DNA from 2 places in the Sporosarcina sp. FSL K6-2383 genome. Region 1 is predicted to be linked to the other one. Evidence: predicted binding sites of a transcription regulator. Region 1 holds the regulator's gene; the other holds the start of a gene.

Region 1 (15,927 bases):
AGTATGCGCGAAAGGCGATTAAAGACGTCATCATGGATGGGCATGTGCTTTCGGGTTGCGGCAATATTTATGCAACGGAAGCGTTGTTCAAGATGAATATGCATCCCGCGCGAACGGCTGAACAGGTTAGTTTGGCTCGGAAAAAAGAATTGTTCCAGGTGATTGTGGATGTGCTACAGGAGAGCATTGATGCGGGCGGTAGTTCGATTTCGGATTACCGCAATATTGATGGACAAGCAGGGACAATGCAAGACCGCCTGAAAATGTATGGCCGGAAAGTATGTAGTGCATGTGGTGCGAATACGGAAAGCTTGAAAATTGCAGGTAGAACATCGGTTTATTGCCCAGCGTGTCAGAAGTGAGGAGAATGTCACATGATCATTGGTTTGACAGGTAGTATTGCTAGTGGGAAAAGTACAGTGTCTGCCATGCTGCGAAAAAAAGGGTTTCCAATTGTGGATGCGGATGAGATTGCCAGGCTTGTTGTTGAGCCGGGCAGTCCCGTTTTGCTTGAAATCAGCCGTCAGTTTGGTGAGGATATTGTCAATAAGGATGGTTCACTTAACCGCGAAAAATTGGGTGGACGTATTTTTGGTAATGATGAGGAAAGACAAAAGTTGAACAGCATTATCCATCCTGCAATACGTCAGGAAATGCTGCGACAAAAGGAGGAGTGGCTGTCGAATGGAGCAAACACAGTCATTATGGATATCCCCTTGCTGTTCGAAAGTAAGCTCCAATCATTTGTCGATAAAATCATTGTTGTGTCTGTTTCACCAGAAGTCCAAAAAGAACGGCTTATTGCTCGAAATGTGTTATCGCAAGAAGAAGCGGATACACGAATACGTTCACAATTGCCTATGAAGATTAAAGAACAGGGAGCAGACGTGGTTTTGTACAATGATGGTACACTAGAAGAAACGGCGAAACAGCTTGAAAATATACTGTTAGAGTGGCATATTGCACCTTGATTTGTATTCTGAAAAGTGGGAATATATTAATGTTCTCACGTAATCTTTTCTTTTGCGTTTAATGTGTTATACTAATTAATGAAAAGTGATTAAGAGTATAACATACATGCAGGAGGACTGGTTTTTATGACTACTTCTATAGCGATTAACGGGTTTGGACGGATTGGACGGATGGTTTTCCGCCAAATGATCACCGAGAAAGAAGTAACGATCGTAGCGGTGAACGCGATGTACGCACCAGAAACTCTTGCCCATCTACTCAAGTACGATACCAATCACGGACCATTTGATGGTGAAGTGATTGTGGAAGAACATGCACTTGTTGTCAATGGAAAACGTGTTATGATCGTTTCAGATCGCGATCCGCTCAATCTACCTTGGAAAGAGCTTGGTGTAGACATTGTGATTGAAGCGACAGGTAAATTTAATTCACGCGACAAAGCCGCACTTCATCTAAAGGCGGGTGCAAAAAAAGTTATCATCTCTGCACCAGGTACCGATGAAGATATAACAATCGTTTTGGGCGTCAACGATGATAAGCTTGATATTGAAAAACATGATATTATTTCAAATGCTAGCTGTACAACGAATTGTTTGGCACCAGTAGCAAAAGTATTGAATGATACATTTGGTATTGAAAATGGGTTGATGACAACTGTTCATGCCTATACGAATGACCAAAAAAACTTAGATAATCCGCATAAGGACCTTCGGCGTGCACGTGCTTGTGCACAGTCCATTATTCCAACTTCAACAGGGGCGGCGAAAGCGCTATCACTTGTACTTCCTGAATTGGAAGGGAAGATTCATGGCTTGGCATTACGTGTGCCGACGCCAAACGTATCACTTGTCGATCTTGTTGTAGATGTGAAAACAGATGTAACAGTTGAAATGGTAAACGAAGCATTCAGACAAGCATCCGTTGGAACAATGACTGGTATACTGCGTTTTACGACTGAACCGCTAGTTTCCATTGATTTTAACACGACGACGGACTCTGCGATTATTGACGGGTTGTCAACGATTGTCATGGGTGACCGAAAAATAAAAGTGCTTGCTTGGTATGATAATGAGTGGGGCTACTCCGCCCGCGTTGTTGACTTAACAAAAAAGGTAGCCAAGGCCTTACAAACTGCTATAGCAGCCTAATCATGAGTCCTCCATCAAACTGATGGAGGATTTTTTTCCTTTGCACGGTTTTCTGATGTTCTTGCTAATGTTCTGTTATAATTAACTTGATTCATCAAAAATCCCCCTCATTTTATGAGTAGCGGGATGAATGTTAAAATGGCATATAAATATGGACTCAATTATGCTGAGGCGTAATTTATTAAATATATCTATGAAAAATCGGAGGATACACATTATGAAATGTCCAGCTTGCCAATACAATGGCACTCGGGTCATCGATTCTAGACCGGCCGAGGAGAATCGATCGATTCGACGTCGTAGAGAATGTGAACAGTGTTCGTTCCGATTTACGACTTTTGAAAAAGTGGAGGAAACACCACTCGTTGTTGTGAAGAAGGATGGTTCACGGGAAGAGTATAGTGGAGAAAAAGTATTGCGGGGCCTTATTCGCGCGTGTGAGAAACGTCCTGTAGCTCTAGAGGATTTGAAAGCCATCGTTTATTCCATCGAAAAAGAATTGAGAAGTGCCGGAGTCGCGGAAATCAATTCTGATGAGGTTGGAGAAATGGTGATGAAATTATTAGCAGATGTCGATGAAGTGGCTTATGTTCGATTCGCATCGGTTTATCGTGATTATCAAGACGTGACAGTTTTTATTGAAGAGCTTCAACGATTACAGCAGCGTTCGCAAAAATAATAGTTTACTTCAATTTATTAGTCACCTAGAGAGGGAGGAGGAGCCGTGATGGCATACCTCTACAAGGAGCTTCAGCCAATTGATGCTTATACAATCATGTTGGCACACCCATTTACAGATTATGACCGCCAATTAGTTACGTTATTTTATCAGCCGCTTATTGGTCGGGATGCTATGAGCCTATTTATGACACTATGGGCAGATGCAGAGCAGCAAGAGAATTTGGTCTATAACCACTATCACTTGATGAATATTTTGACGATGCCACTTGGACCTGTTTTTGAAGCGCGTATCTCGCTCGAAGCTATCGGGCTATTGCGAACATCCAGAAAGAAAAGTGGTGATGCTAGAGAGTTTTTGTACGAGCTATTGCCGCCACTTGATGCCAAGGCTTTTTTTGCAGATCCCTTACTATCGACGTTTCTATTTAGTAAAATAGGTGAGCAGTCGTATCGGGGCTTACGTGCTCGATTTTCATTAGACCTTAAGCGGGATAATGACTTTGAGGATGTATCTAGAACATTTTTGGATGTATACACTCCTATCCAAAAAGGAACGATTATAGATGAAGTTGCTGATTTTAAAGGCCGTACTGAGTCGTTAGGCGTTCCGTTTGTGCAGACAGATTTTGATTTTGATCTTTTGCAATCTGGTTTGTCTGAGCAAATGGTTCCGCAAGCTGCATTATCTACTGTTTCAAAGGCAATGATTGCAAAATTGGCCTTTTTATATACATTGAATCCACTAGATATGCAAAAAGTGGTGATAATGGCGCTTGATGAGGACCTTAAATTGCCGGAAGAGCGATTGCGTAAAGCTGCTTCCGAATTTTATAAGATGAATGTAACAAAACAGCCGCCCCAATTGCAAAAAGTCTTTGTACAGGAGCCACCTAAACAATCAGCTGAACTAAAATCACGGGGCGATGCAAACGCCTATTATCTTGAAAACACTTCTCCGATTGAAATCCTACGTGAATTAAGGGGCGGCAAGGAGCCGTTATCTGTGGATGTGGAGTTGGCTGAAAGGCTAGTCAATACATATGAGTTGTCTTATGGCGTCGTCAATACGCTATTACAATATGTTTATCTCCGCAATGATGGGAAATTGACAAACAAGTATGTGGAGCGAATTGCCTCCCATTGGGCGAATAAAGAACTAGAGACAGCAGAAGCGGCAATGGAGTTGGCGCGCCAAGAACATGATAAGTATACGAAGTGGAAAAATGAAGGTCAAAAGCCAGCAGTGCAAAGAAAACCAACGCGCGAAGAAAAAGTGCCTGATTGGTTTTACAAAAAAGAACAACCGCAGGACAAGAAAGAGCCGAAGAAATCGGTAGCTGTCGACGAAGAGCGTAGGCGATTATTGAAGGAATTAGGTGTAACAGGAAACGGGGTGGAGTGAAATGGAACGAATTGGAGATACAATGAAACGTGTCGTAAAAGCACCAGCTTTTGCAGCGCGCTATGAAGAGTTGCGTAATGAAGTGATGGAAAGTCCGGGTGTCCAGCAGTTTTTGACGGATCATGCAGATGACATTAACAAAGATGTTGTCGACCGGAGCCTGCCGAAATTATACGATTATGCATCAGCTTCGCATGATTGTGGTAAATGTGCGGACCTTGGAGGCTGTATTAATGTGTTGAAAGGGTTCGAACCGAAATTGGTACTGACGCGTGGTCTAATTGATGTGGAGTATATGAAATGTAGGAATAAGCTCATAGACGAAGAAAGTAGAAATGTGTCTAAGATGATTGACAGTTATTATATGCCAAAGGATGTCATGGAGGCGAGACTGCAAAATATTGATATGTTTTTCGATGATAGTCGAGTTAGAATTGTGCGTGTAGCGAAAGACTTTTTGAATGCTTTTGACGAAACGGGGAAGCTTCCTGAAAAAGGGATGTATATTTACGGTCCGTTTGGTATTGGGAAGTCCTTTATTTTAGGCGCCTTAGCTAATGAATTGGCAAATCGTCGAATTCGTACAGTTGCTGTCTATGTGCCGGAGTTTGTGCGTGAGATGAAACAGTCGATACAGGATCAGTCGCTCAATGAAAAAATTGAGTTTGTGAAAAAAGCACAGGTGCTTATGCTTGATGATATCGGTGCGGAGGCAATGTCTGCTTGGACACGTGATGAAGTGATTGGGACTATTTTACAATTTAGAATGGCTGAAAAATTACCGACATTTTTCACATCGAATTTTAGTTATGAAGAATTAGAACATCATTTGACGTATAGCCAGCGCGGTGAAAAAGAAGCAGTTAAAGCTGCGCGTATCATGGAAAGAATTCGTATGGTCAGCAGTCCATTGCGACTTGATGGTGAAAATAGGCGCGGGAAGTAAAATAAATGCGTATGATTAAGAAGCGATTCTTAGTCATACGCATTTGTGATTATTATAGCAATGGACCGATGTTAAAAGTTTCTTTTTCCAGGATCTAAATCATTGTTGTTATTCCGTCTTTTATTGTTGTTTTTTTGATTATTCAACCGATCGATGTCAAATGTATCGCCAAATTCTCCACGCATGTCATTTTTGCTTGCGTCTTGATTTTGTTTAGGGTCTTTGTTTTCAATGCGCTTATTGTCCGTATTGTTGTTTTTGGGCAAGATTAATCACCTCCATGAATATATCATGTGCATTAAAGTAATTTTTATTCGTTGAAAAATTTCATGTGTAGAAATGACCTAATTTTACACCGTTTACATATTCCAAAACAGCCTCGCATAGCATACGAGGCTACTACTAATATGGAAGAGGTGGGTTATGCCTTACACGGATAATTATGAAAGGGATACCTTTGGCATTATTGACTTTTGGGTGCGCAATAATTTTGAGCATGGGGAATTTTTTGATCGGGAAATTAGTCATCATGAGTTAGAGCTAGCCCGTGCTAATCAGCTTATGACGCAACGAATGGGGATAATTTTTAAAAAAGCAGAATCAAAAACGGGTGATATCGGGACTTTATTGGATGAAGCCAAAAGCTCCACACATGAATTTCATGACTTACTTGTCCATACGATGGATAAGGCGTTACACTGCGAAGTCATTATTTCGACACCCACATCTCTACTCGACCATATGATACGTGAAGCAGAAGAAGCGCAAAAGGTTTTTAAATTAATTGAAACAGGTGCTTATGTCTCTCCAGCAAATGCAACGATCCATGAAAATAACTTTTGGCTGCGGCAAATGGTCGATCATCTCATTTTCATCAGCCATTATGTTGATGCCTCGAACTATGAACTACATGACCAAGTTAGGGCAATGACGAGAAAATTTGAGAACTTATTCCTCCAAGCAAATGCACTTAAAACAATACTACGTCAGCCACGTAACGAAGTATCCCCGGTATTAAACACCTTTAACCAAATGGTTATTAAAGAAGCCAAAGCCCTAGAAGCATTTAAACTAGAATTAAGCGCACTCATCAAATCCTGTGCTGCCATCACAACAGCTCCGCCAGATTTGCTGGAGCATATTGCTAGGGAAGCGCATCATTTATGGAGAAACCTAGAGGATCAAGTAGTGCTTTGAAAAACAGGCTTGCATTTACTTTGCAACCGGCGTATACTCAATTATATTAATTAATCTGAAATGCAACGAAGAGGACAACAATTGTTTTGTCGACCTACAGAGAACGGGGTCATTGGCTGGAAGCCCCGACGGATAGACGAACGATTTACCACCTTGGAGCAGCGATGGTGAATATTTTAGTAATCATTGACGGTCCCGGCCCGTTAGCCGATGTCAAGCTTCATCTTTCCAAACATTTATTTGTGTTGGACTGAAGAAACAAGGGTGGAACCGCGAGCTAAAGCTTCGTCCCTTTCCAGGGATGGGGCTTTTTTTGATTCCCAAAAATAAAAAAGGAGTGTTTACAAATGGCAGATATGATTAAATTACAATTTCCAGATGGCGCAGTGAAGGAGTTTCCACAGGGGACAACAACTGAGGATGTTGCAGCATCCATTAGCCCAGGACTACGCAAAAGTGCGTTGGCGGGTAAAGTGGGGGACAAGCTCGTCGATTTAAAAACACCACTTACTGAAGGTGGTGACTTTGGCATCATTACACCACAATCAGCTGAGGCATTAGAAATTTTACGTCATAGTTCAGCGCATTTATTAGCACAGGCTGTGAAGCGTAAATTCCCGGATGCGAAATTGGGCATTGGACCTGTTATCTCTAGCGGATTCTATTACGATATTGATTCACCAACACCGATTACGGCAGAAGATTTACCAGAGCTTGAAAAAGAAATGAAACGAATTATTGCTGAAAATGTTGAAGTCATCCGTCACGATGTATCACGTGAAGAAGCAGCAGAAATTTTCAAGAAAATTGATGATGAATACAAATTGGAATTGCTTGAAGCCATTCCAGCAGGAGAGCAAGTATCCCTTTACGAACAAGGCGATTTCATCGACCTATGTCGTGGTGTTCACGTGCCATCCACTGGGAAATTAAAAGAAATCAAATTGCTAAGTATCGCAGGAGCGTATTGGCGCGGTGATTCCAATAACAAAATGCTACAACGTATTTATGGGACAGCGTTCTTCAAAAAAGAAGAACTAAAAGAGCATCTTCATATGCTAGAGGAAGCAAAAGAGCGTGATCACCGTAAAATCGGTAAAGAATTGAATCTGTTCATGAACTCACAAAAAGTGGGTCAAGGCTTACCAATGTGGTTACCGAAAGGCGCAACAATCCGCCGCATTATTGAACGTTATATCGTCGATAAAGAGCAAAAGCTTGGGTATGATCATGTCTACACACCAGTTCTTGGAAGCGTAGAATTGTATAAAACGTCGGGTCACTGGGATCATTACCAGGACGGCATGTTCCCTGTGATGAGCATGGACAACGAAGATCTTGTGTTGCGTCCGATGAACTGTCCACACCATATGATGATTTACAAAAATGGTATTCATTCATACCGTAACCTTCCATTGCGTATTGCAGAACTAGGAACGATGCACCGTTATGAAATGTCAGGTGCACTATCAGGCTTGCAACGTGTTCGTGGGATGACATTAAATGATGCCCATATCTTTGTCCGTCCCGATCAAATTAAGGACGAGTTCAAACGTGTTGTGCAACTTGTCATTGACGTATATAAAGATTTCAAAATCGAAGACTATTCATTCCGTGTGTCTTATCGTGATCCAGCAGATACAGAAAAATATTTTGATGACGATGCAATGTGGAATCGTGCACAAACAATGTTAAAAGAAGCGATGGATGAAATGGGACTGGATTATGTGGAAGCGGAAGGCGAAGCAGCATTCTACGGACCAAAATTAGACGTTCAAGTAAAAACAGCCATTGGTATGGAAGAAACGTTGTCAACTGTGCAACTAGACTTCTTACTACCAGAACGTTTTGACCTGACATATGTAGGAGAAGACGGCAAGCAACATCGTCCGGTCGTTATTCACCGTGGTGTTGTGTCAACGATGGAACGTTTTGTCGCATTCCTAATTGAAGAATACAAAGGTGCATTCCCAACTTGGTTGGCACCTGTTCAAGTAGAAGTGATTCCTGTATCACCAGATGCACATTTCGACTATGCAGATGGTGTACGTGAAAAATTAGTTGCAGCTGGCTTCCGTGTAGACATTGATAGCCGTGAAGAAAAAATCGGTTATAAAATCCGTGAAGCGCAAATGCAAAAAGTACCTTATATGCTTGTACTAGGTGATAAAGAAGTAGAAACGGGCGAAGTGAATGTTCGTAAATACGGTGAGCAAAAATCTGAAAGCATGCCGTTTGAGGAATTTATTGTGAAATTGCAAGAAGAAGTCACTTCTATATAACTTGAATCGGCAGAAAATCTGCCGATTCAAGTTAAGCCTCCGGCGGATGTCACAAATTTTGAAAGGAGTTAATTGCGCAAGCGCAATTCAAAATTTGGACGCAATTACGCCGAGGCGTAATTGAATATAGTTGTTGACATGTATAACGTCTTGTGTTAAAGTAATTAAGGTTAGTAAATAACTGAATACAGTTTGTGGTATAAGAAGAGGCTACCCGCTTCTCACCTGTTTGACGCCTAGACGTTGTTGACAGGTCAACACATGAGTGAACGTGCCGTGCATTTCGATGTACGTACACATACGCGGGTAGACAAATCTAATTTGTCTACCTTTTTTGATTGGATGGACCTGTGGGATCGACCTAAGTGGTTGATATACCCAAACCATGTATTCGCGAGATAACATCCGGAGGTGGATTACTATTAGCAAAGACATGTACGTAAATGAGGGTATTCGTGCCCGCGAGCTGCGAATTATCGACCATAACGGCGATCAGCTCGGAATCAAAACTCGTACCGAGGCACTAGAAATCGCCGCTCGTGCGAATTTGGATCTCGTCCTTGTCGCTCCACAAGCGAAACCCCCAGTAGCTCGTATCATGGACTATGGGAAGTTCAAATTTGAGCAACAGAAAAAGGACCGCGAAGTACGTAAAAATCAGAAGATTATCCTACTCAAAGAAGTTCGACTAAGCCCGACAATCGACGAGCATGATTTTCAAACGAAACTACGTAACGCAATCAAATTCCTTGAAAAAGGCGACAAAGTAAAATGCTCTATCCGTTTCCGTGGACGTGCAATTACACACAAGGAAATTGGACAGCGTGTCCTTGACCGTTTCGCAGAAGCGTGCAAAGATGTATCTACGGTTGAACAAAGACCGAAGATGGAAGGTCGCAGTATGTTCTTAGTACTTGCACCAACTGCTGAAAAACAGTAACAACGAAAGATTTAGGAGGAACAGAACATGCCAAAAATGAAAACTCACCGCGGTTCAGCGAAACGTTTCAAAAAAACCGGTTCTGGTAAATTGAAACGCGGCCGTGCTTACACAAGTCACCTTTTTGCGAATAAATCGACAAAAGCGAAACGCCACCTGCGTAAAGCTTCACTCGTTTCTTCAGGAGACTACAAACGTATCCGCGAAATGCTGACATACGTAAAATAATTCAAACCATAATCGGACAGAAAAGCAGGAGGTAATGAACTATGCCACGCGTAAAAGGTGGAACAGTGACGCGCAAGCGTCGTAATCGAGTATTGAAATTAGCAAAAGGTTATTACGGTTCAAAACATAGACTTTACAAAGTCGCAAACCAACAGGTCATGAAATCATTTAACTATGCATACCGTGACCGTCGTCAAAAGAAACGTGAATTCCGTAAACTTTGGATCACACGTATCAATGCAGCTGCACGTATTAACGGTCTTTCATACAGTACACTTATGCACGGTTTAAAAGTGGCTGGCATCGACGTTAACCGCAAAATGCTAGCTGATCTTGCGGTAACTGACGCATCAGCGTTTGCACAACTTGCAGATGCAGCTAAAAAATCAATCGCAAAATAAGTCTATAACTAAAAGCCACCTCGAAAATCGGAGTTAATCCGATATCGAGGTGGCTTTTTTGTCTATTAGCAAAGTAGAAGAGGTGGATAAGGGATATCGAGTTTGCCAGGGGTAGCCCAGTTTCACACAATTAGGGACATTCTGATTAAAAAATAGTGTAAAATGAAGCAAGAGAGAAGGAGGGAAATGGGTGCAATCGATAATAATAAGTTGGATTATGTTTATGTCCATTTGGGTTTTTGCAGCAATGGGGTATGATAAGCGACAAGCGAAGAAAAGAGGGCGCAGAGTGCCAGAAAGAAATTTATGGTTACTGGCGATCCTTGGCGGTGGCATTGGTGCTTATTTAGGTATGCAAATGTTTCGTCATAAGACACGGCACACATCATTCCGTATCGGCTTCCTTCTATTAGCAATGGTTTATGGGGTGGGTATGTTATATTTGTTAGGTGTTCGGATGCCTGGGGGATTCACCGCATAAGAAAAGCCCGTCAAACCGACGGGCCATCATTAAGCATTCATCAATTGCTCAATAGGATTTTTCCAACCGATATCTGCTTTTGGATAGTTAGAAAGAATCTCGGATTTAAGGAAATGGAAATCATCCTTTGTGAAACCTTGTAGTTTTGCTTCGTCTTTTACCCAGACGAAAATGGATACAACATCAAATGAGTCCTCAGTTGTTCCTAAGTATTTCTCGCCTTCAAACATAGCACCTTTGTACGTAATGAAGAAGTTTTTTCGAACATTTTTCACATCATCATAAAAGTAAAATTGCTGTTGTTCATAAGCTTCATCTAATTTTCGTTTAGGGTCCGTTAAATAACGAATACCTCGGTAAAATAAATAAATGATGAAGGCGATAATGACAAAACGGATCAGCAATGGCATAACAGATCCCCTCACTTTAAATGTAGTACTCTCTTATACGGATGAGGGATGGGATTGGTTTCACTATTATTGAATTTTTCGGAGGTTTTTTTATGCAACTGACAATATTATTTACTATGCAACAAGAACTGGATTCATTTATCCAAAATAATCGACAACAGCAGACAGATGTATTTCAAGAAAAAGGACTTGCACTGTTGGTCGAGTTGGCGGAGTTGGCGAATGAGACACGTTGTTTTAAATTTTGGAGTGCGAAAGGTCCATCAGAGGATACGATTATTTTGGAGGAATACGTGGACTCCATTCACTTTTTACTGTCGCTTGGGATTGAAAAGGACTTACATACACTGACGACTTGGCCGGTGGGAGAAGTGGAAGGGAATTTAACACAGTTGTTTTTGGCAACAAACGGCGTTATTCACCGTTTTTTGGAGGAGCTGACAATGGAGTCTTATGAGCAAGTGTGGGTCTATTACGGTGCGATTGCTAACAAACTAGGCTTTACGAATGAGGACATCATTCAGGCTTACATAGCGAAGAATGAAGAGAATTATAATCGACAGAAAACAGGTTATTAAAAAGTTTTATAGAAAAATCAAAAATTGATTGACAGAAACCTCTGAATAAAAAATAATAGAGTATAGCAAGTGAACTATTAGAGGAGGCATCAATATGAATGAATGGAATAAAGAGGATTTTGGTGTACGTTTAAAAACATTGCGGGAGCAACGTGGATTGTCCATGATGGCGTTTGGTACGGCTATTGGAACATCGGCTAGTCGTATCAAAGACTGGGAAAAAGGAAAAAATGCCCCGTCCGCTGCATGGATTGCGAAAATTTCAGAACGTTTTAATGTTTCGACAGATGAGCTAATTCTTGGGAATGCGAAGGTTTCAAAAGCGTTTAAAAACACCGGGTCACCGAATGTTGATTTATTGTATGATAAGTTACGAGAAACAATTGCGGATGAGTTGGGAGCAGATGAAGAAACTGATCGTACAGCTGACTTGTATGCAGAACTGGATGCAATTAATAAGGAAAACTATAGAAGTGGAAAAGGGAGAAGACGTGCGGAGCGCGAACTGTTAGCTATCTTGACGGAACTTCCTAAAAAAGAAGTCCTTGAATTGCTAGAGCTTGCTAAGGTTAAAAAGCGCTGGATGTAATGGAATCGACTGCTATTACGAGCAAAAAGAATAGGAAGACAATTTGGCTCCTCATGATTGCACTACTTTTTGTTTTTATTTTGCTGACTTATTGGGGCAATACAACAGTTGGTGTAACGCAATATACCATTGTTTCCGATAATGTTCCAGCTGATTTCAACCAATACAAAATCGTTCAGTTATCCGATTTGCATGATGCGAAGTTCGGTGAAAATCATGCAGATGTCGTCGATAAAGTGAAACTGATTACACCTGATGTTATTTTCATCACGGGGGATTTTATTGACAGCAATCGTTATAATCTTGAGCAAAGTTTACTTCTTGTTGAAAGACTACAAGGAGTTGCGCCGATGTATTATGTCACTGGAAATCATGAAATCGCAACGAATGATATGGTACGTATCAAGGCAGAGTTGGAAGATTTGGGCGTTCAAGTCTTATCAGATGAAGCAGAGATTATCACGTTGAATCAGGATGATGCGATAGCAATTGGTGGGATTGAAGATCCGCTATTCAGCTATCTGGATGATGAAGAGGCGGTCAAGACTTCAATGAACCGAGCATTTGAACATGTACCTGATGGGATGTTTAAAATACTTTTGTCACATAGACCGGAGCAATTTGAGGCTTACGTCGAGCAAGGAATGGATATCATATTTAGTGGTCATGCACACGGAGGTCAATTCCGATTTCCGGGATTAGGCGGACTTGTATCGCCGGGACAAGGTTGGTTTCCAACTTATACAGCGGGCGTCCACAAAAAGGATGATAGTCAGATGGTAGTTAGTCGTGGGCTGGGAAACAGTATCATTCCTATCCGGATTTTCAATCAACCAGAAATCGTTGTCGTTACATTAAAAAATGAAAAATAGTAAGAAAAAGCGCAAAGAGCAAAGTGCTTCTTGCGTTTTTTTGTTGTATAGACAATTTCGAACAGTGTGAACCTACTGGTGATTTCATGGTATAATAGAAGTAGTGTGTAAGGGTATTGAGTGGGAAAGGGTGACAGTTGTGAAAGCGTTTATTCATGAAGCTGGACAGTTGAAAATTAGTGAGATGGAAGAACCTGTTGCGGCAAAAGGGGAAGTTGTTGTCGCGATTCGGGCGGCGGGTCTGAATCGGCGTGACCTATACATACCTGCTCGTAGAGGGGATGCAACGGAGGCATTAATCATCGGTTCAGACGGAGCAGGTGTAATTGAGTCAGTTGGTGAAGAGGTAACGGCATTTAACATTGGGGATGAAGTCATTATCAATCCTGCACTTCGTTGGTATGACAAAAGTGATGCACCACCAGAAGGCTTTGATATTTTGGGTATGCCTGATCACGGAACGTTTGCGAAAAAAATTGCTATTTCGGCGGAGCAGATTGAGAAAAAACCGATTCATTTAACGTGGGAAGAGGCTGCGGTGTTAGCTTTATCCGGGGTGACTGGTTATCGTGCTTTGTTCACAAAAGGGAGCTTGCAGGCAGGCGATACGGTTTTCATACCAGGGGCTGGAAGTGGTGTAGCAACCTATCTGATTGCATTTGCAAAAAATAGTGGGGCACGTGTCATTGTGACATCGCGCAGTGAGGAGAAGCGAAAGCAGGCACTTGAGCTCGGGGCGGATATCGCACTGGATACAGCTAGTGATTGGCAACAGGAACTAGCAGGTGAAACGATTGACTTGGTGATTGAAAGTGTTGGACAAGTAACATTCAATCGTTCGCTAGGTGTGCTAAAAAAAGGAGGGCGTATCGTTGTGTTCGGGGCGACGGCAGGCGATACGGTTGACTTTGATTTACGTGCCTTTTTCTATGGCCAATATCAATTATTTGGCTCGACGATGGGTAGTAGAGAAGAACTGCGTGACATGCTGGCACATATTGAAAAGCACGGAACTCGTCCAGTAATCGATACAGTGTTTCCTATGAATGATGCGAAGGCGGCGTTTAATTATATTGAAGACAGTAAGCAGTTTGGAAAAGTGGTATTGCGGATAAGTGAGTGATTCGCCAAGTACCTTAGTGGTTTCCGAAACCAGTAAATTTGTCGCGTGAATGTCAGAAAGTAAGGATTAATCCGAAATATGAATGCGCTATACTGTAGATAAAGAAAGGTGGGGGTTGTTGTGACAGAAGAAGTTATTCCGTTGACGGATTTAGAAATTGCATCAAAAGCGATTATGCAACCGATATGGACTATTGCCGCTAAGGCCGGTATTCCCGAAGAAGCGGTTGAGCCATACGGTAAGTATAAAGCGAAAATTGATGTTACGAAACTGACTGGAACAAGCAAAAACGGTAAAGTAGTACTCGTTACAGCAATTAGTCCGACACCGGCAGGAGAGGGGAAGTCGACTGTTACCGTCGGACTGGCGGATGCACTTTCGAAGTTGGGTGAAAAGACAATGATTGCATTGCGAGAACCATCCCTTGGTCCAGTTATGGGGATGAAAGGCGGGGCAACTGGCGGTGGTTATGCGCAAGTGTTACCAATGGAAGAGATTAATTTACATTTCAATGGGGATATTCATGCTATTACGACGGCAAATAATGCACTGAGCGCTATGATTGATAATCATCTTCATCACGGCAATATTCTTCGAATTGACCCGCGAAGAATTACGTGGAAGCGTGTACTGGATATGAATGATCGAGCACTACGTCATGTGACAATTGGTCTAGGAGGACCTGCTCAAGGTGTACCGAGAGAAGATGGCTTTGACATTACGGTAGCCTCTGAAATTATGGCAGTATTTTGCTTGGCAACTAGCCTAACGGATTTGAAGGAACGAATTGCTCGGATTGTCATTGGCTATACATATGACAAGGAAGCGGTTACTGTTCGTGATCTTGGCGTACAAGGTGCATTGACACTGCTGTTAAAAGAAGCATTCAAACCTAATTTGGTTCAGACGATTGAAGGAACTCCAGCCTTGATACACGGTGGACCATTTGCCAATATTGCACACGGTTGTAATTCACTCATGGCAACAAATACAGCACGTAAACTAGCGGATATTGTCATTACCGAGGCGGGATTCGGAGCTGATTTGGGTGCCGAGAAATTTATGAATATTAAAGCCCGACATGGAAATTTTGCGCCCGATGCTGTTGTTATTGTCGCAACAGTACGCGCATTGAAAATGCATGGAGGCATGCCAAAAAATCAGCTGAAAGAAGAGAATGTTCAAGCTGTGAAAGATGGCATGGAAAACTTGGCAAAGCATGTCGAAACAGTACTGGCTTTCGGTGTAGAGCCTGTCATTGCACTCAATCGTTTTATAACAGACAGACCAGATGAGCTCGAAGTGATTTTTGATTGGTGTGAAACGAATGCGATCCGTGTGGCATTGACAGATGTTTGGGAGCGTGGTGGAGAAGGTGGGCTCGCGTTAGCACAAGAGGTACTCAGCCTGCTGGAGAAACCAAACCATTTTGCTCCACTGTATGGTATAGAGCAATCTGTGCGTGATAAAATCACAGCAATTGTACAAAAGGTATACGGTGGTCAAGGTATCATTTTGACAGACAATGCATTGAAAAATCTGCGGAATATCGAAAAAAATGGGTGGGATGTCCTACCGATTTGTATGGCGAAAACCCAATATTCATTTTCTGATGATCCGACAATGTTAGGGCGACCTGAAGGATTTACAATCACAATTCGAGAAATCATTCCGAAA
Region 2 (15,927 bases), 250 kb from region 1:
ATTTTATTGCTGACATATATTTCACTAATTTCACTAACACCGCTCATTAAACGTGTCTTTCAATACCACGGTGCAGAACATAAGGTCATCAATGCTTACGAGAATAATTTACCGCTGACAGTAGAAAATGTTCAAGCGCAATCCAGGTTGCATTTCCGCTGCGGTAGTAGTTTTATGCTCTTTACGGTCATTGTCGGGATGTTTATTTACTTCCTTGTACCAGCTGATCCGTTCTGGCTACGCATCGTCAACAGGATTTTGCTTATCCCAGTCGTACTTGGTATTTCTTTTGAAGTTTTGCAGGTAACAAATTCGCTACGAAATATTCCTGTGTTGAAATATTTAGGCTACCCAGGGTTATGGTTACAACTATTGACGACAAAAGAGCCCGATAATCAACAGGTCGAAGTGGCGATTGCCTCTTTCGAGAAATTATTAGAAGTTGAAGAATTCGGGGTTGAAGTGTTGGAAGTAGCTGCTAAGGCAGATACGACTCCTACGATTGATGAAACAGTTGCTGTAAATTAATAAAACGGAAGGCGCCTTAATTGGCACCTTCCGTTTTTCATTTACTTATAAACCGCATTTCAATTGTGCGTTACAGTTTGTACATGTGTTACAGCCGCCCATTTCCTCGACGGTTCCTTGACGACACACTGGGCATGTATCGCCAACTTCGGAGCCAATTGTGACATTAGTGGATCGCAAATCTTGAATCGTGTTGACTAACACAACTTTCGGCTGTTCAACAACTTCTTCTACATAATTCGATTCCATGTCATTTTCTTCGGCCTTTAGCGTTAACACCTGCGAGTCGCGGCTACCATCTACATAGACAGTACCACCCTTCGCTCCGCCTTTATACAGACGCTCATAGACACTCTCAACCTGCTCGACTGTATAACCACGTGGCGCGTTAACTGTCTTGGAGATGGAACTATCTATCCAGCGTTGAATGATACACTGCACATCCGCATGTGCCTCTGGTGCAAGACTCATCGAAGAGATGAACCATTCCGGCAAGTTGTCCGGATCTACTTCAGGATTACGTTGTAAATATTCCTCTACAATACCTGCTTTAACCTCAATAAATTTCCCAAGGCGTCCGCTACGATAATAGGTAAAGGAAAAGTATGGTTCTAATCCAGTACTGACGCCAACCATAGTTCCAGTGGACCCTGTAGGTGCAACTGTTAATAAATGAGAATTTCGTATACCGTATTTCAAAATAGATTGGCGAATATCCTCAGGCATTTTCTTCATGAAGCCTGTGTTGATGAATGCATTGCGAAGAGCTACTGTTTCTTCATCTGATTTACCGACGAGGAATGGGAAGCTCCCTTTTTCTTTTGCAAGCTCAACCGACTCACGGTAAGCCGTTGTGGCAATTGCTTCGAATACATTATCAACGAGTTCGTTACCTTCTACTGAACCGTATTCTTTCTCACAATAAATCAGTAAATCAGCAAGACCCATCACACCGAGTCCTACACGACGTTCTCCGAGGGCTTGTACTTTATTGTCTTCAAGGAAATAAGGCGTGGCATCGATAACATTGTCCTGCATACGAACGCCAACTCGTACTGTTTCCTTCAATTTTTCATAGTTAACTGTTTTCGTTTCTTTATTTGCAAATTCAGCAAGGTTTACAGCAGCTAAATTGCACACACTATATGGTGCAAGGGGTTGTTCACCACACGGGTTTGTTGCTACGACTTGCTGGCCATATGCTTTTGCATTTGTTTCGTTGTTGGCATTGTCAATGAAGAAAATACCTGGTTCTGCAGAATATGTTGCACAAATATTAATCAAATCCCATAGCGCACGTGCTTTGATCGTTCGGTAGACGCGTACAGCGAATCCTTGACGCTCCCATTCACGAACATCCCCAACTTTATGCCACTCTTCATTGTAAGCTGCCATTTCTTCTGGCGAATACTTCTCAACTGCTGGGAACCGTAGCTCGTAATCTGCATCCTGTTCAACAGCTTCCATAAAATCATCCGTCAGAGTGACCGAAATATTTGCACCTGTGAGGAATTCTAAGTTATGTACGGAATACGTCCCACCATCGCGTAGTTTCGATTCAGCATCGCGCATGATTGCTTCGTTGAAGCCGCCCATTCCTGGGATTGTTCGGTAATTTAATAGACCTTGATACATCGCTTCCTCTTGTACAGTTAGCGGTTTAAATTTCAATTTTTCACTTGCGAGTTTTTTAATCAGCTCGTCTTCTGTATGTTCCAGAAGGTAACGGAGAATCCGCGGATTCTGCATTTTCGAGATGATAAATTCATAAATGTCAGGGTGCCAATCCGCAAGCATGATCATCTGGGCCCCGCGTCGACTTCCACCTTGTTCGACAAGATGTGTCAATTTCGCAATATCGTCCAGCCATGATACCGATCCAGACGACTTGCCGTTTACGCCGCGCGCCAACGTGTTGCGTGGGCGCAATGTAGAACCATTTGTCCCAACTCCGCCGCCTCGACTCATAATCTCCATCACCTGTTTACGATGATCAGAAATTCCTTCGCGTGAGTCTGCCACAAACGGCATCACATAACAGTTGAAAAATGTCACTTCCGTATCCGATCCAGCCCCGTAGAGCACACGCCCAGCTGGGATAAAATTCAAATTAGACAGCTGGTCATAAAAGCGATCAAACGACTCCTTACGCTTGTCCTCTGTCGTTTCAACGGAAGCAAGCCCCGTCGCGTTCCGCTTTGCAATTTGCTCATAAAAAACTTCAAGCGGCTTTTCAATCACATCGATTGGTCGAGTCACGATGCCCTCTTCCTGTTCTTCCGGATTATCAATTGCAGACCGGAATTCTTTTTCAATCCAAATATCTGCCTTACCACTCTTCGCATCAATTGCGGTAATAAATCCAAGTCCACGCGCCGGGAACTTCGGATCCTCCTTCACCGTCAGAACGACAAAATCACCAATTTTAAGCGTTTTTTTCGCAGTATCCTTGAATGAATACCGGTCAATCATAACGAGTCTAGATACCCCGCTATGTTCAATTTTCATATCTGGGGTAATGGTATGCACTTGCGGAAATTTCGCAATATCTGCATTCAGTTGCACCTTATCTAAAATTGGCTCTTGATGCTTTGAAACAATAACCATTTAAGCACCCTCCTTTTCAAATTTCACTAATTAATACAACATGTTGTGTTAATCTTCTCTATTAATCTACTACATCTTGAATCACTCTTCAATATCGATGTTTTTACATTTTCCGACAATCTCTTTATCTACGCCATTCTACTAAGTTTTATTACAAAAAATAGCCCGAAAGTTATAGGCTCACTTTTTAAAAGTCCAGTCATCATTAGCATATTTTTTTCGTTCGATATCGTGTACAAATTCAAGCTGTCGCTCGCTTAATTGTAATGGCTCCAGTTGCATATCAAGCGCAGCTTCAAATCCTTGTGCAAATGCCTCCACACATTCCTCTACAGACACCGTTCGTTTCATCAGACGATCAATTGCAACCGCCTTTTCTGGCAAACTGGCACGCATTCGTTCGCGCTGTTCTTCCGACCTAAATTTAAATAGTGACACGAGTTTATTTTCATCAAGACTCAAAAGTATCGCACCATGCTGCAAAATAACACCTTTTTGCCTCGTCTGTGCACTGCCTGCCACTTTCTTTCCTTCAACAACTAGCTCATACCAGCTCGGCGCATCAAAGCACACCGCGCTTTTCGGATTTTTTAAATCATCAGTTTGCTGAATCGTTTGCGGAACTGAAAATTGTGCATCAAGACCTAAATTCCGAAAACCTTCCAGCACACCGCCTGAAATAACCCGATAAGCCTCCGTCACCGTTTCCGGCATATCAGGATAACTCTCAGAGACAATCACGCTATATGTAAGTTCATGCTCATGCAGAACGCCTCGTCCCCCAGTCGGACGCCTCACGAAGCCGAGACCGTGTTTACGTACTTCATCCATCTCAATTTCTTTGTCAACACTTTGAAAATATCCAATCGATAATGTTGCCGGTTGCCATTCGTAAAACCGCAACACCGGACCGATTTCCCCTTTGCTATGCCATTCCAACAATGCCTCGTCCAGCGCCATATTGAACGAAGCGCTACATTTCCCCGAATTAATGAAGTGCCAAATCGTTTTTTTCATCCGAATTCTCCCTCCACAACGAATTTCATTTTATCATTCCCATTGAACTAGTGCCACCTAATCTTTATAATAGAAAAGTAGAGAGAAAGGGGAAAGTTGTTGTGAATTTAATTATTTTAGGAGTTGCTACAGTTCTATTGATTGGATACATGGTCATAACGATGCTACGTCTTCGAAAAGCCGTTACCAATTTAACACAAGATCAGTTTATCGAGGGCTACCGAAAGGCACAGCTCATTGATGTACGCGAGACGAAAGATTTTGACGCTGGCCATATTTTGGGTGCTCGTAATATCCCATACTCTCAGTTCCGTCAACGTTTCAAAGAAATCCGCTCGGACAAGCCTGTCTACCTATACGACCAAAACGGTGGTAAAAGCGCACGGGCTGCATTATTTTTAAAGAAAAAAGATTACAAGCATTTATTCCATCTTCAAGGTGGCTTCCGCTTATGGACGGGTAAAGTAAAAAGTAAATAACAATAAGGAGAGGCCGCCACGGCTTCTCCTTATTGTTATTTAAATATTTATAGCTTCTACTGCTCTAAATATGCCGCCAACTGCTCAGCAGCCTCTCTCCCTTGCCGAATACAATCCGGGACTCCAACACCCTCGTAGCCAGCCCCGCAGAGGTAAACGCCAGGACTATGGACGGCAAGATCTGCCCTTACCTTTTTCAACTCCTCGACATGCTTTACTGGATACTGTGGCATCGAGTGTTCTAGCCGAGTAATTTCATGAAATAATGGCTGAGCTTGGATACCCATAATCTCTTCCAAATCTTTTAACGCAGCTACTACGAGTTGCTCGTCAGATAGGTGAACCCACTCCTCCGCACCTCCACGCCCAATGTAACAGCGCAGTAATACTTTGCCTTCCGGTGCTGTATGAAGCCATTTAGAAGAACTCCATGTGCAAGCTGTTAACATGCGCCCTTCTTTGCGGGGGATCAGAAAACCAGAACCGTTTAATGGAAATGTGAAATCTTCAGCATCAAAAGCGAGTACGATATTCGCAACAGACACATAGTTAATTTTCTCTAACCACTGTAACGAAGAACTAATTGGTAATAACTTCGCCGTTTGATGAGTAGGTAAAGCCATAATAAGCCCATCTGCCTGTAACTGTTGCTCGTCATCCAAGCAAACTTTATAGCCCTGTCTATCTTGAATAATCGTTTGCACACCTTTCCCAGCAATCAGTTGAATCGACTCCAATTCTGCTAACAGTCGATCAACCAACGAAATCATCCCATTACGGAACGTTAGAAACATACTTTTCTGCGCAATTTCAGGCAAACCTTTCATACTAGGTGCTGGTTTTTGTTTATTTGCCAACATCCCTATAATCAAACTTCGATGCGTTTGCTCCATTGCTGCAAAATGCGGAAAAGTTGCTTGTAAGCTTAACGAATGTGTGTCTCCTGCGTAAATCCCACCCAATAACGGCTCTGTGATATGTTCTAGCACTTCCTTACCCAAACGACGTTGGATGAAATGACCTAATGCTTCATCTTCCATCCCTTTCTTTTTAGGCAAGCATAGATCCATAGCAGCTCGAATTTTCCCTGCAGGCGATATGAGCTTCGTTTTCATAAACGGCGTTAATTCTGTCGGAATACCTAGCATAAGTCCAGGCGGCATCTTATGCAATTTACCTTTATGTACTATATAATTTGTCTTGGCTTGGGGATTCGTCGCCGTCAGTTCATCTTCGATTCCTAATTCCTTAATCAGTGTCATAATAGGCATTTTACGTGCTAAAAAAGACTCCGGACCTTGTTCAATAATGAACTCTTCACGATGCAATGTCCGTATTTTACCACCAAACGTCTGACTTTTTTCAATTAAAGTTAGCTCAACAGGAATTTTTCGTTCATCAAACCATTTTTTCGTATAAAAAGCAGCGCTTAGCCCTGTAATGCCACCACCCACAATAATAATCTTCCTTTTCGTATTCTCCACTTAGCATCCACCTTTCAACATCAAGCATTTTAGCGAAGTGCTTTTGGAATATATGAGCAAGATGGATCGCTTTCCAAGTAATCACCCGTCATTGCATAGGCTCTCGCACGCGAACCACCGCACATATGCTTAAACTCACAAACACCACATTTACCTTTCAATAACGACTTATCTCGTAACTGTTTCATAACTGGTGAATTTTGATAAATATCGGAAAGTGATTGTTCACGAACATTACCGCAAACGACCGGTAAAAAACCACTTGGATAGACATCTCCCGTATGACTAATAAAGACAAAACCGTCTCCATCATTAACAAATTTTGGTGCACGACCTAATAAGTCAGAGCGCTTTGCAATACCACTTTCCCCCAGCCTCTCTTTTTCTTGATGAAACACACGTCTATAATGAGGCGCTTCCGTCGTCTTCACACCATAAGGCATTTTTTGTTGAATTTGATATAACCATTTCATCACTTCTTCGTGCTCTTCCGGACTCACCATATCCTTCTCCATACCGCGTCCTGTTGGCACTAGGAAGAATGTACTCCATAGTACTGTCCCCATCTCTTTCACCTTCTCAGCAATCGCTTCAAGATCATGGAGATTATATTTCGATATGGTTGTATTCACTTGAATCGGGATATTTAGTTCCTTTAAGAACTCAATCCCTTTCATCGTTCGATCATAAGATCCTTTCGTTCCACGGAAATGGTCATGAATTTCTGCGCAAGAGCCATCCAAACTAAATGCCCATCTCGATAAACCAACATCTTTTGCCTTCTGAATGGCTTCCTTCGTTACTTTCGGCGTTGCACTTGGCGTCATAGAAACAGGAAGATTTCTCTCTTCAATCGCATATTTTGCAAGATCAAATAAATCAGGACGCATCAATGGGTCGCCACCCGTAAAAACAAATAGTGGATTATTCATGGCTGCAATCTCATCAATTAGTTTTTTTCCTTCTTCAAATGATAATTGACGAGGATCAGCCTTATATTGCGCTTCCGCCCTACAGTGCAAACACTTTAAAGCACAGGCTCGTGTCACTTCCCATATAACAATAAACGGGTTTACATCGTAATTAACCTCTTCTTTGATAGATATCATCTTAAACGCTCCTTTAGTATGATATATCTTGATTGAAACTACATCATTAGCATAGTACTAAGCTAGAACGTCCCTTGTGATATTTATCACAAGAATTTAATGGGATGTGTACGTTTCGTCACAAACACGACAAAAAAGCACAGCGCAAGGCTATGCTTTTTCATAATAAGATTATTATTTTGTATAACGTAATACCGGCTGACGAGCTGCCTTCGTTTCATCTAAACGATTAATGACCGTCGTATGTGGTGCATTTTGAACGATTTCAGGGTTTTCTTCAACTTCTTTGGCAATTTGGATAAGTGCATCACAAAATGCATCGAGCGTTTCTTTCGATTCTGTTTCTGTCGGCTCAATCATCATGCCTTCCTCAACATTTAGCGGGAAGTAGATTGTTGGCGGATGATAGCCAAAGTCAAGTAGTCGTTTTGCCATATCAAGTGTACGAACGCCTAATTTCTTCTGGCGACGACCTGAAAGCACAAATTCATGCTTACAATGGCGGTTATATGGTAGGTCGAAGTAAGGCTCAAGCCGACGCATCATATAGTTGGCATTCAATACCGCATATTCCGTAACAGCTTTCAAGCCGTCCGGTCCCATTGAACGGATATAAGTATACGCACGCAGATAAATGCCAAAGTTACCATAGAACGGCTTCACACGGCCAATCGTTTGTGGAATATTGTAATCGAATGTGTATACATCGGCTTTTTTCACAAGCACTGGTTTTGGCAAGAAAGGAGCCAAGTCCGCCTTAACACCAACTGGACCTGAACCAGGACCACCACCACCGTGAGGACCTGTAAATGTTTTGTGTAAATTTAAGTGAACCGCATCAAAGCCCATGTCACCAGGACGCGCCTTAGACATAACCGCATTCAAGTTCGCTCCATCATAGTACAATTTCCCACCAACAGCGTGAACGATTTCAGCCATTTCAAGAATATCTTCCTCAAAAAGTCCAAGCGTATTCGGGTTTGTCAGCATCAATGCCGCAGTATCTGATCCAACAACACGCTTCAAGTCTTCCAAGTCAACAAGTCCATGTTCATTCGACTTCACTGTAACCGTTTCAAAGCCTGCAACCGTTGCGGATGCTGGGTTTGTTCCGTGAGCAGAGTCTGGAACAAGTACTTTTGTGCGGTGGAAGTCTCCGTTTGCTTCATGGAACGCACGAATCATCATCAATGCTGTCCATTCGCCATGTGCTCCAGCAGCTGGCTGAAGTGTGACTTCATCCATTCCTGTGATTTCAACAAGATGCTCTTGCAAATCATACATAATTTCCATTGCACCTTGTACAGTCGACTCATCTTGCAATGGATGAATGTTAGCAAATCCAGGGAAACGTGCAACAAATTCATTGATTTTCGGATTGTATTTCATCGTACAAGATCCTAGTGGGTAAAATCCTGTATCTACACCATGGTTACGGTTAGACAACGCTGTGTAATGGCGCATTATATCAAGCTCAGACACTTCTGGAAGCTCTGCTGCTTCTTCGCGAATAAATCCTGCTGGCAATAAATCTGACAGATCCAATTCAGGCACATCTAATTCTGGAAGACTGTAGCCAATTCGTCCTTCTTTCGTTAATTCAAAAATTAACGGCTGATTATCTTTATGCATGAAGGGCCTCCATTTCCTGCACAAGTGCATCGATTTCTTCTTTTGTACGTTGTTCCGTCACAGCAACCAATGCGTGATTCGCAAATGCCGGATATGTTAAACCAAGGTCATAACCACCAAGAATGCCTTTTGTGAAGAGGTGTGCATTGACTTCTTTGACCGATTTTTTGCAATTAACGACGATTTCATTAAAATGAGCACCGCCAAATAATACTTCAAAGCCAGCTTTTTCAAATGCATCCTTAGCATAGCGTGTTTTCACGATATTTTGATAGGCAATTTCCTGCGCACCCATTTTACCAAGTGCCGTCATCGCAACAGATGCAGCAAGTGCATTCAACGCTTGGTTTGAACAGATATTAGATGTCGCTTTATCACGACGAATATGCTGCTCACGTGCTTGCAATGTCAATACATAACCACGTCGTCCTTCGTCGTCCGTTGTTTCTCCCACAAGACGTCCTGGAACTTTACGCATCAATTTTTTCGTCACAGCGAAATAACCACAGTGTGGTCCACCGAAAGCTTCTGGAATCCCAAATGGTTGTGCATCACCAACTGTAATATCAGCACCCAACTTACCTGGAGGTGTCAGTACACCAAGTGCTAGCGGGTTAGAGGATACAACAAATAATCCACCCTTATCATGCGTTATGTCACCAATTTTTTGAATATCTTCAATCTGACCGAAGAAGTTTGGATATTGTACAAGAACAGCAGCTGTATCTTCATCCATCAATTCTTCTAGTTTTGCCATATCTGTTACGCCGTCTTTTTGCGGAATCGTCACAACATCAATTGACTGTCCTGATGCATAAGATAGCACAACATCGCGTGATTCTGGATGTACAGTTTCAGAAACAAGAAGTTTTTTTCGACGAGTGTGACCTGCCGCTAGATTTCCTGCTTCTGCAAGTGCCGTTCCGCCATCATACATAGAAGAGTTGGCAAGATCCATACCCGTTAACTCGCAGATCATTGTCTGGAATTCGAAAATAGCTTGCAGCTCTCCTTGTGAAATTTCCGGTTGATATGGCGTGTAAGCTGTGTAAAACTCAGAACGTGAAATGACATGGTCAACGATGATCGGCTTGAAGTGATCATAGACGCCCGCACCAAGGAATGATGCATATGTACGCGCATCCGCATTTTTTGCAGCAACTTGTGCCAATTCTTTTGTTAATGCAGTCTCGGATTTTGCTTTTTTAATATTATATTCGCCTTTAAAACGAACTTTTTCAGGAATATCTGCAAATAGTTCATCTACTGAAGAAATACCGATTGTTTGCAGCATTTCAGCACGATCGGTTTCCGTCATTGGAAGGTAACGATGCTTCATGTCTAGTTAGCCCCTTTTCATTTTGTTATCGTTTATAAAATGGTGTTGCAATAATGACTGCTTTCAATCGCTTATTGCGAATTTCAACTTCCACCTCTGTACCTTCAGCTGTATGCTCACTTTTCAGTAAAGCAAAGCCAATATTCTTTTTAAGTGTCGGTGATTGTGTACCCGTCGTCACTTCGCCAATTTCGACGTCGCTTAAGAATACTTTGTAACCTGTACGCGGAATACCTTTGTCAATCATTTCAAGACCAATCAATTTACGTGGTACACCATTTTCTTTTTGCGCAGTAAGTGCTGCTTTGCCGAGAAAATCCTCTTCTTTATTTAATTTCACAACGAAGCCAAGGCCCGTTTCAAGTGGTGAAATATCTTTTGATAGCTCTTGACCGTAAAGTGGCAAGCCTGCTTCAAAACGCAGTGTATCACGTGCACCCAGACCTGCTGGAATCACACCTTCCGCTTCACCAGCTGTAAGAATTGCAGGCCACAGTGCAACGATAGCCTCTGATGAACCGTAAATTTCAAAGCCATTTTCACCAGTATATCCCGTGCGTGAAACAAGGACAGAATGGCCAGCAACGTTGACATTTTCTTTAAAACGGAAAAACTTAATATCCGCCAATGGCTCATCTGTTAATTTTTGTAGGACTTCTTGTGCTACAGGTCCTTGTAAAGCAAGAAGGCCATAGTCAGCTGATTTGTCTTCTATGACAACATCCGCTGTTGCATGGCTGTTCATCCAGGCAACGTCTTTGTCAATATTCGATGCATTCACAACAAGTAGGTAATCGTTGTCTCCACGTTTGTAAATGAGAAGATCATCGATCGTTCCGCCATCCTCATAACACATCGCCGTATATTGCGCTTGACCATCGACTAATTTCGATACATCATTCGTTACTAATTTTTGTAGGTAAGCAAGAGCTCCTGCTCCACTGACAAACACTTCACCCATATGCGAAACGTCAAACAGGCCCGCTTTTGTCCGTACTGCTTCATGTTCTGCTTTAATGCTTGAAAATTGAACCGGTAACTCCCAACCACCAAAATCAATTGTTTTCCCGCCGTACTGTGCATAGCTATCGAATAAAGCAGTACGTTTTAGTGCATTTGTCATAACTGATTCCTCCTTGGAAAATGATTAAAAAACTAGGCGACAGCAAAATCGTGATTGCTCTTATAAGGTCATCAATGAACTTATCTTTCTGACATTATAAAAAAAAGACAGAGGTCCCCTTAAAAGAGAACCTCTGTCCTTGTACCTGAAAGTTTGACCTTACGGCTTTCCTCGTTGGTGGTCGAACAATGCCGACACTCTCCAGAGATGCGTCATGCATGAGTCTTGTTACCTGAGAGATTCATAACTGCTGTTATTTGCTCCTTCGGCGACGCCAGTGCGTGCTCTCCCCATACAATCATTCGCGTTATTCAGTTGGTATGAATGTTAATGTGAATACGAATAAGATTCGGACAACAATGCCCTTTCGCCTTATATCTTAACATTTGATATTTGAAAGCGCAATAGTTTTTATTAGATAGTCAAATTCACGAACGTTATCGCTTTAAAAAAGGAAAATATTCGTGTTTGGATTTGTCGAATAAATATTTCCCCTACTAGCATACGACAATAGGAAATCATTGAATGATTTCTTTACTGTTCTACAAATCACCCTTGAGTCTACGTATTTGAAATGAAATGTAATCCACAATATCACGCAACGACCGATTTTCAGTTTCTACTTTAAAATGTCCACCTTGTAAATATTGAGGTTTTCTTTCATTGTATAGCTGTTCAAGGTCAACACGTGTCGATCGCTGGACGATCGGACGTTTCTTGGCTGTAGCAATCCTTCGCCAAATATCGCGAAATGGTGCATTGAGGAAAAAGACAATGCCTGTCCGTCGCATAATTTCACGATTTTCCTTGCGCATCGGCGCGCCTCCCCCCGTCGCAATAATACAAAACTCATCACGGAATGTGCGAAGGAATTCCGTTTCCACCTCTCGAAAATACTCTTCCCCATACTTTTCAAAAATTTCTGGTATGGTCATGCCCATTTTTTTTACGATTTCGCAGTCCATATCATAATAAGGGATCTTTGTCGCAAAGCTCAGTCGTTTGCCAATCGCACTTTTCCCGCATCCCATATAACCAATCAAATATACTTTCTTCATTTTATCACCCATTTTACGGGACAAATAGCTCTATTCGTCCCGATTCATTATCTTCTTCGTTTCATTTTCATAAAACATTTCTAGTGAATCATAGTTCCTTTGAATACTATCATGCCATGAAACGAGGGTGAAAAGAAAGGTACTAACGAAAAATAATAAAACAATCGCTGCAGCAAGTATCACACCACGCTCATTATGGATGGAAGCCAACTGCAAACCCCCTCACTTTAACTGCGCCATCTATCGTTGTCACAAGTATAGTTAACGTCGTAGCGTCAAGGCTAAATACCACAGAACGAACACCTGTCAAGAGTGGAATATGACCGTCTCCCGTTACTCTTTTCCGAATGACAGTGCCACTTTGTTCAATGTCAACTGAGCCATGATGATTTCGAAAGTGTATGACTTTTCCGCCGTTCAGTAATTGAATTTCACTGACCTCAGTAAGAAGCTGTTGCAATTCTGCTGAAAACAACTCCCATTGCATCTTAGAATAATCTACATACTGTCGTTCAATGGGCTCCTTCCAGAAGAAAAACAATAAAAACAGATGGATGAAGAGTGCCATAATTAGTAGTTGAAAAATACTTTCTAGTAATGTATAGCCATGCTCATCCATTTTCTTCATGGATACACACATTTTCTAATCGACTGTTCGGCCGCTTTATAAGATACGCAAACAACTTGTTCTTCTATGGACCAATTGTAATCCATTCCATCCACTTGACGTAAACCCGCCATCAAACCGTGAGACTTAAAGTAAATAGCTCCTTGAAAAGCTGTTTCTGCCGCATGCATCTGGGCTTTTTTCATTTGGAGCTTTGAGGTCATTGTTGTCGCTAAAGGAAGTAACGTCCCAAATATGACCATTACGATTGTCAATGTTAGTATCGCCTCAGACCATGAATAACCTCCCTCATTCATAAATAATCATCCTCCCGCGTTGAAATTGAAATCGAATTTCGGTAAGACCTGAGCTTGTTTCGAGTACGAGCGTGCCAGAATTCATAATATTTCCATTCGCATGGAATGACACTTCTTTCATGCGACTCGAATCCGACAACTTCATCCCCACCGGAAAAGTCATTCTTGCAAATTCACTTTTCCCTGGAACTAGTGTAATGTACATCGTCCCCGAATTTTTAAAATCTAATCTTGTCGCAACGTTATTTGCCATGGAATAGGCTTGTAAATTATGAATGGCTGCAACAAATGCTTGAAGAGCGTCTTCCTCTGATGCATTTCGTATCCACTTGTCACCAATAGGCAAAATAACAAACGTTATAAGGGACACGATGGATAAAACTAAAATCATCTCCAGAAACGTAAATCCACCTTCCTTATGCCCCTTCAACATTGGCTCATGGATTCGGGATTTCATCTACTACTTCCACTTTTCCTTCCAAGCTAATTGAAAGCTGGCTACCATTAGGACATTGTGGGTTTTCAGGTAAATATTCTTTTTCTGTCAACTCCGCAAGACTTGTCGGCATCTTTTTTTCATCCATTTTAAACGCCTCCACTTGACCTTCAACCATTTTCACATAAGCCGCACATCCTTTTTCATCGATTGACTTCGAATGCTTGGTAACATTCGGAATTGCAATGAGGATAAGCACAGAAATAATTAACAGTACGATCATCATTTCGATTAATGTGAATCCTGAATCTCCCATATACTTTTTCATCACACTTCCCCTTTCATAATTTATCCATCATTCCGTAAACAGGAAGTAACAAAGCTAAATATGCAGCTAAAATGCAAATTGCTATAATGCAGAATAGAGCTGGCTGTAGCATTGTTAACGCCTTTGCTAACTTATTATCGATTTCCTCCCCTAAATGCTCACTGTAAATTAATAGTTCTTTCGATAAATAACCACTATCCGCTCCGTGCTTCGCAAATGCAGCTAATTGTCTTGTCAGTCCTTGAGTCAACTGAGTTGCTACATCAAATGGCTCTCCAAAAACAACTAACCTCCTCACATTACCAGCAATTTCACTGAGTACCTTGTCCAATTGCTGCTCCACTAAAACATCCAAAGCGTCCTGCATCGAAAGGCCAGACTCCAGCAAACTACCTAGCTCACTTGCAAAATCACGTGTTTTAATCATAGAAAAAAGAGTACCTACAATTGGAAATGACATCATCGTCCGAATTTTAGTTTTCGGTTCAAATTTTTTGTATACATGGACGGCTATTAACGTCAGCAATGCTATGAACATCGCAAACAAGACGATAGCGTCTGGTATTTTTGTGACAATTGATGGCAATAGAGAAATAAATCCCTTTGACTCACTCGGCCTAGTAAAAGCTAGCATCTCTATGTTTGGTAGAAAGAAACGCCGAAAAGCAATGAGTAGTGTACCAATAAACAGAAATAGAATCATCGGGTAAGCTAAAAGATTTTTTAACTTCTTCTGTTTTTCTTCTTTTCTTCTTAAACGAAGCGCCATCCCTTTCATTGCTAGCGCTAACCGTCCATCCAATTCAGCAATAGCTACAGGCAGAAGTGCATTCGATGAAAACCCCAACCGTCTTAAAATAGATGTCACTTCAAGCCCTTCCTTTAAATCTTCATGAATAACAGCCAGTGTCGATTCATACTTTTTCATATGATGGGGCAATAGCAGAACGATGCCATCATAAAATGTGTAACCTTCTAGTAGCAGGACAGCAAGCCTATCGAGGAATGCTGGTTGATTTTGCAACGTATTCTTTTTCTGGAACACTGACTTCTTTGCAAACTCAACCATTCCGCATCACTGTTGCAGAACCATATTTATGAATAAGTGATTCCACCTGAAGATTTTCTGGGACAACTACTCTATCTCCCTTAATAATAGAATCAGTCATGCGGTCGAGATGATCACCTTGTATAATTTCGAATACTGCACCCATCTGTCCCGAAGTTCTTTGAATTAGCCGTTGAGCTGAAATACAAATAATTGTTTGCCTTAATTCTTCTGCGGAAACACCAAAATCCATCATCCTGTAAAAACAACCCGCGGGATCTTTGGAATGAACAGAAGTGAGCACCAAATGTCCCGTCAGAGCTGCCTGAACAGCTATTTTTGCTGTTTCACTATCACGAATTTCTCCAATCATAATAACATCCGGTGAATGGCGTAAAATTGCCCTCAGACCTGCAGAATACGTCATCCCCGATTGTTCATTTACCTGAATTTGTAGTAAATGAGCATGATTGTTTTCAACAGGATCTTCTAATGTAATAACATGGCGCTCTAGTTGGTTTACACAGTAAGCTGTTAGTGAGTAAATGGTGGTGGTTTTACCACACCCAGTCGGTCCGGTTAGTAAGACGAGCCCTTGCTGCTTGGTCACCGCCCGTCGCAAGCTTTCCGACCATTCCTGTTCGATGCATAGATCATCGAGTGATGTAATCCGATCATGTCTTTGCAGACGGATGACTACACTTTCTTTCATTTGGATAGATGGAATCGTGGACACGCGGAAAGAAAAATTCTCTTCTTGCATACGCTTATGAAAAGAGCCGCTTTGGGGTTTGCGTTTATCGCTTATATCAAGT

Evidence for each region. Region 1 encodes NrdR, which represses ribonucleotide reductase genes. Its sites were predicted from a motif close to AACACNATATATNGTGTT; they were not measured.
Region 2: a site for NrdR is predicted at 3,168-3,185, ahead of MKZ10_RS11930 (vitamin B12-dependent ribonucleotide reductase). Genes of this name have one in related genera too.

The regions. Positions count from the first base shown of each region.
Region 1 covers NZ_CP152017.1:2,665,336-2,681,262, reverse strand. Annotated here, with positions in the region: gene mutM (bifunctional DNA-formamidopyrimidine glycosylase/DNA-(apurinic or apyrimidinic site) lyase) at 1-362, shown strand, start outside; gene coaE (dephospho-CoA kinase) at 375-971, shown strand; gene MKZ10_RS13240 (glyceraldehyde-3-phosphate dehydrogenase) at 1,098-2,120, shown strand; gene nrdR (transcriptional regulator NrdR) at 2,338-2,799, shown strand; gene MKZ10_RS13230 (DnaD domain protein) at 2,848-4,203, shown strand; gene dnaI (primosomal protein DnaI) at 4,205-5,149, shown strand; gene MKZ10_RS13220 (hypothetical protein) at 5,221-5,415, opposite strand; gene MKZ10_RS13215 (DUF2935 domain-containing protein) at 5,573-6,346, shown strand; gene MKZ10_RS13210 (hypothetical protein) at 6,433-6,600, shown strand; gene thrS (threonine--tRNA ligase) at 6,694-8,628, shown strand; ribosomal protein L20 leader region at 8,824-8,971, shown strand; gene infC (translation initiation factor IF-3) at 9,050-9,568, shown strand; gene rpmI (50S ribosomal protein L35) at 9,596-9,796, shown strand; gene rplT (50S ribosomal protein L20) at 9,838-10,197, shown strand; gene MKZ10_RS13185 (DUF1294 domain-containing protein) at 10,388-10,678, shown strand; gene MKZ10_RS13180 (sigma-w pathway protein ysdB) at 10,708-11,088, opposite strand; gene MKZ10_RS13175 (dUTP diphosphatase) at 11,181-11,666, shown strand; gene MKZ10_RS13170 (helix-turn-helix transcriptional regulator) at 11,761-12,255, shown strand; gene MKZ10_RS13165 (metallophosphoesterase) at 12,255-13,127, shown strand; gene MKZ10_RS13160 (zinc-binding dehydrogenase) at 13,267-14,250, shown strand; gene MKZ10_RS13155 (formate--tetrahydrofolate ligase) at 14,386-15,927, shown strand, end outside.
Region 2 covers NZ_CP152017.1:2,416,789-2,432,715, forward strand. Annotated here, with positions in the region: gene MKZ10_RS11925 (DUF1385 domain-containing protein) at 1-528, shown strand, start outside; gene MKZ10_RS11930 (vitamin B12-dependent ribonucleotide reductase) at 574-3,135, opposite strand; gene MKZ10_RS11935 (biotin/lipoate A/B protein ligase family protein) at 3,316-4,152, opposite strand; gene MKZ10_RS11940 (rhodanese-like domain-containing protein) at 4,302-4,631, shown strand; gene hemG (protoporphyrinogen oxidase) at 4,688-6,115, opposite strand; gene MKZ10_RS11950 (TIGR04053 family radical SAM/SPASM domain-containing protein) at 6,145-7,224, opposite strand; gene gcvPB (aminomethyl-transferring glycine dehydrogenase subunit GcvPB) at 7,399-8,856, opposite strand; gene gcvPA (aminomethyl-transferring glycine dehydrogenase subunit GcvPA) at 8,849-10,195, opposite strand; gene gcvT (glycine cleavage system aminomethyltransferase GcvT) at 10,221-11,318, opposite strand; glycine riboswitch at 11,529-11,620, opposite strand; gene MKZ10_RS11970 (shikimate kinase) at 11,861-12,376, opposite strand; gene MKZ10_RS11975 (hypothetical protein) at 12,407-12,586, opposite strand; gene comGF (competence type IV pilus minor pilin ComGF) at 12,570-13,004, opposite strand; gene MKZ10_RS11985 (hypothetical protein) at 13,001-13,300, opposite strand; gene MKZ10_RS11990 (type II secretion system protein) at 13,293-13,757, opposite strand; gene comGC (competence type IV pilus major pilin ComGC) at 13,738-14,064, opposite strand; gene comGB (competence type IV pilus assembly protein ComGB) at 14,078-15,133, opposite strand; gene comGA (competence type IV pilus ATPase ComGA) at 15,126-15,927, opposite strand, start outside.